2 regions of the Streptomyces sp. NBC_00670 genome follow, and region 2 is predicted to be linked to the other one. Evidence: riboswitches for the same ligand, from Rfam matches in the RefSeq annotation. Region 2 holds a riboswitch; the other holds the start of a gene.
The links. A riboswitch is a leader RNA that binds a small molecule or an ion and turns the genes downstream of it on or off. The one in region 2 is predicted to bind glycine.
Positions count from the first base shown of each region.

Region 1: it holds a riboswitch for glycine, as region 2 does, so the genes downstream of both, gcvP (aminomethyl-transferring glycine dehydrogenase) here and gcvT (glycine cleavage system aminomethyltransferase GcvT) in region 2, are expected to answer to the same signal.

Region 1 covers NZ_CP109017.1:1,187,667-1,190,054, reverse strand. The annotation lists partial or broken gene OIE12_RS05240 (PRC-barrel domain-containing protein) at 631-996, opposite strand; glycine riboswitch at 1,111-1,207, shown strand; gene gcvP (aminomethyl-transferring glycine dehydrogenase) at 1,389-2,388, shown strand, end outside.
Region 2 covers NZ_CP109017.1:5,226,373-5,228,760, forward strand. The annotation lists gene gcvT (glycine cleavage system aminomethyltransferase GcvT) at 123-1,259, opposite strand; glycine riboswitch at 1,333-1,452, opposite strand; glycine riboswitch at 1,453-1,554, opposite strand; gene OIE12_RS23365 (AAA family ATPase) at 1,808-2,388, shown strand, end outside.

The DNA of each region.
Region 1 (2,388 bases), 4.0 Mb from region 2:
GGTGCAGGACTACGACATCGAGCCGCAGGGCCCCGGCGTCGAGGCGCAGGACCACGACACCGAGGCGCGGAAGCGCGGCGTCGATGCGCAGGGCCCCGGCACCGAGCCGCCTGGCCCCGACACTGAGCTGCGGAAGCGCGACACCGAGCCGCAGGAACCCGGCGTCGAGCCGCAGGAGCCCGGCGTCGAGCCGCATGGTTCAGGTGGCGTCATGCGCGCGGGCGTGGCCCAGCCGTCTCGCTCCGACGCCGAGGCGGGCGGAGGGGTTGCTGGAGCGGGCCCGGGCCCGGGCGCTGCCGAGGCCGGCGGTTCGGGCGCCGATGTCCACACGGGCGTCGGCGAGGCGCACGGCCCCGGCAGCGGGACGGGCGGGGGCAGCCCCGGCGCCAGGACGGGCGGGGGCGCCGTCGAGCCCCGTGGCTCCGGCGTCGTTGTACGTGGGGGTGCCGTCGAGCTCCCTGGCTCCGGCGCCGATGTCCGTGGCGGCGCGACGGGGGCCGGTGCCGACGCGTCCCGTGCCGACCGCCGGCCCCGGCGCGGCCGGAAGGCTCAGGACGCCTCGTCCGTGCCCGCCAGTTCGTCCGCCGGTGCCGGGAGGGCGCCGTCGGCGCCCTCGCCGACCTCCGCTCCGTCCCTGCCTCCCGCCACTCGGCCGAACGAGTGGTCCGGCGCCGGGGGAGGGGCGGCGGCGTCGAGTCCGTAGTGGTGGTAGAGCTGCAGTTCCTGCTCGGGGGAGAGGTGGCGGCCGACGCCGAAGTCCGGGGCGTCCCTGATCAAGGCGCGCTCGAAGGGGACGCGGAGGGTGCCGTCCTCCAGCGCGCTGGGGCCCAGCGGCACGAACGCGTCCCGGGAGAAGAGGCCGGTGCGTATGGCGGCCCACTCCGGGAGCCCGGTGGCGTCGTCGAGGTAGACCTCGTCGATCGTGCCGATCTTGGCGCCCTTGCGGTCGAACGCCTTGCGGCCGATCAGATTGCGCGGATCGATGTCGGTCTGCACGGTCCCGTCCCTCCTGGCGGTGCGTGTCGGAAACACCACGAAACGGCATCATCCGGGAGGCGGCCACTCGGCAACCGGTCCGAAGGACCCGCTGGTAGGCTGGTGAGCGGCCGTCGACCCCGCGCGGGAGAGCCCTCCGGAGACGATCCGGGGGCGCCGAAGGAGCAACTCCTCCCCGGAATCTCTCAGGCACCCGTACCGCGCGGACGAGGTCACTCTGGAAAGCAGAGCGGGTATCGACGGTGTCCGCTCTCACCGACGGTGAAAGCCGCAGCGCCCGCTCCGGGCCGGTCCGGCGAAGCTCTCAGGTCGAGATGACAGAGGGGGAGGCCGCCGGGGTACCCGCGCCGAGGTGCCCCTCGCAGGTCGCGCCAGACCAGGAGGCCTCCGCAATGACCGCCCACCGCACTCCGCTCTCCCAGCTCGAACAGGGCATCCCGTTCGAACAGCGCCACATCGGCCCCGACGCCGGGGACCGGGCGAAGATGCTCGCCCAGGTCGGCTACGGCTCGCTCGACGAACTGACCGCGGCCGCCGTCCCCGACGTGATCAAGAACGCCGAGGCTCTGGGACTGCCCGGTGCCCGTACCGAGCCCGAGGTACTGGCCGAGCTGCGCGGCCTCGCCGACCGCAACCAGGTGCTCACCCCCATGATCGGTCTGGGCTACTACGGCACGTTCACGCCCCCGGTCATCCTGCGCAACGTCATGGAGAACCCCGCCTGGTACACGGCGTACACCCCGTACCAGCCGGAGATCTCGCAGGGCCGCCTCGAGGCGCTGCTCAACTTCCAGACCGTCGTCGCCGACCTCACCGGGCTGCCCACCTCCGGCGCCTCCCTCCTCGACGAGGGAACTGCGGCCGCCGAGGCGATGGCGCTGTCCCGGCGCATGGGCCGCAACAAGAACGGCCTGTTCCTCGTGGACGCGGACACCCTGCCGCAGACCGTCGCCGTGCTGCGGACCCGGGCCGAGCCGACCGGCGTCGAGATCCTCGTCGCCGACCTGAGCGACGGCATCCCGGCCGGGATCGCCGAGCGGGAGATCAACGGCGTCCTCCTGCAGTACCCGGGGGCCTCCGGAGCCGTACGCGACCTCCGACCCGTCATCGAACAGGCGCACGAGCTCGGTGCGCTCGTCACCGTCGCCGCCGACCTGCTCGCCCTCACGCTGCTCACCTCGCCCGGCGAGCTCGGCGCCGACATCGCGGTCGGCACCACCCAGCGGTTCGGCGTCCCCATGGGCTTCGGCGGGCCGCACGCCGGCTACATGGCGGTGGGCGAGAAGTTCGCGCGCAGCCTGCCCGGCCGTCTCGTCGGCGTCTCCGTGGACGCCGACGGCAACAAGGCGTACCGGCTCGCCCTGCAGACGCGGGAGCAGCACATCCGCCGTG
Region 2 (2,388 bases):
CGGGTGTGGGGCGGGCGCCCGGACGTGCGCCCAGTCTCCATGTCCCGGGCGCCCGGCGCGCGCAGAACCGTGCCGGGCCGTTCCGGGGTGCTCCCGGTTGCCCTGCCTGCTCGGCTGCGTCGTTACTTGCGGCGCTTGTAGAACGGCAGCGCCACGACCTCGAACGGCTCGTGGCTGCCGCGGATGTCCACCGCGACGCCGGGGGCGCCCGGCGCGGCGTGCGCGGCGTCGACGTAGGCCATGGCGATCGGCCTGCCGAGCGTGGGGGAGGGCGCGCCCGAGGTGACCTCGCCGATCACCGTGCCGTCCGCGACGACCGGGTAGCCGGCGCGCGGCACCCGGCGGCCCTCGGCGGCCAGCCCGACGAGCACCCGCGGCGGGTTCTGCTCGGCCCGTTCGGCGGCCGCGGTCAGCGCCTCGCGGCCGACGAAGTCGCCCTCCTTGCCGAACTTGACCACCCGGCCGAGTCCGGCGTCGAACGGGGTGAGCCCGGTGGTCAGCTCGTGCCCGTACAGCGGCATGCCGGCCTCCAGGCGCAGCGTGTCCCGGCAGGACAGCCCGCACGGCACGAGCCCCGCGGACGCGCCGGCCTCGGTGAGTGCCTGCCACAGCTTCTCCGCGTCGGCGGGGGCGACGAACAGTTCGAAGCCGTCCTCGCCGGTGTAGCCGGTGCGGGCGATCAGCGCGGGGACGCCGGCGACGGTGCCGGGGAGGCCGGCGTAGTACTTCAGGCCGTCGAGGTCGGCGTCGGTCAGGGAGGCGAGGATGCCGGGGGAGGCGGGGCCCTGGACGGCGAGGAGCGCGTAGGCGTCCCGGTCGTCGCGCACCTCGGCGTCGAAGCCGGCGGCGCGTTCGGTGAGCGCGTCGAGGACGGTCTGCGCGTTGGAGGCGTTGGCGACGACCAGGTACTCCGTGTCGGCGAGCCGGTAGACGATCAGGTCGTCGAGGATGCCGCCGTCCGCGCGGCAGATCATGGTGTAGCGGGCGCGGCCGACGGCGACCGAGCGGAGGTCGCCGACCAGGGCGTGGTTGAGGACGGCGGCGGCGTCCGGGCCGGTGACGGCGATCTCGCCCATGTGAGAGAGGTCGAACAGGCCGGCCCGGGTGCGGACGGCGAGGTGTTCCTCGCGTTCGGAGCCGTAGCGCAGGGGCATGTCCCAGCCGGCGAAGTCGGTCATGGTGGCGCCGAGGGAGCGGTGCAGGGCGTCGAGGGCGGTGCGGCGGGGGGTGGCGGGGGTGCCGGGGGTGGTGCTGCTCATCGGTCGTTCTCCCGGGTGGAGGGTGGCGAGACGGGTGTGGACGGGCATCGCGGAGTACGACTGCGACTGCCTGTCCTCCCCATCTGTCATCGGAACCTGAGAGCTTCGCCGTGACCCGGTGACGGGGTCGTGGCTTGCACCTTGGGTGGGACCGCCGGGGTCGTGTCGTCGGCGGTCCGCTTTTCAGATGTGCCTCGCCCGCGCGGTAACTGGGCCTGAGAGATTCAAGGGAGTGCTTGCTCCTTCGGCGCCCCGGTCACAGCCCTCGGGCCGGGGACTCTCCCGCGCGGATTCAAACGGCCGGTATGCGGTTGGGGCGCCATCATCGCATGCGCGCGGAGCGGGAGAGCTCGGGTGGGTGGGATGCGTGCGGCGAGTGCGGGTGGGTGGGGACTGCGCGAGCGACCACGAACCACCCGCAGAACCCCACCCCCGCTCTGTAGCAGGCCTGTTGCACGAGGCGGACCTGTTGGAGAGACGCCGTGCATTACCTTTTCTTTACGCTCGGCGGGGAAGGGACTCGCATGTCCCGGAGGGAGACGATCAGGGTGGACAGGTCCACGGCGTACGGCACGACACCGGCCCTCGCACTGCCCGACCGGACAACGGTCGCGCTGCCGCCACAACCGACCGCCCCCGTCGTCCGCGACCTCCGCGACCGCGCCGGCCGCACCCCCCACGGCCTGACCTTCGCCCCCCACGACGTCGTCGTCGTCACCGGCCTCCCCGGCAGCGGCAAGTCCACGCTGATGCACCGCGCCGTACGCGGCCACCGCATCGACTCGCAGGACACCCGCGACCGCTGGGACGCCCGCACCCCCCGCCTCCTCCCGTACGCCGTCTACCGCCCCCTCGTCCGGCTCGCCCACTACGCCGGACTGCGGCGCGCGGTCCGCGCCGGCGGCGGCGTGGTCGTGCACGACTGCGGCACGCAAGCCTGGGTGCGCGGCTGGCTCGCCCGCGAGGCCCGCCGCCGCGGCGGCGCCCTGCACCTGCTGATCCTCGACGTCGGCGCCGACCAGGCCCGCGCGGGCCAGCGCGAGCGCGGCCGGGGCGTCTCGCCGTACGCCTTCCTCCGGCACCGCAGGGCCGCGCGACGGCTGCTGCGCGCGGTCGAGCGCGGCACGCT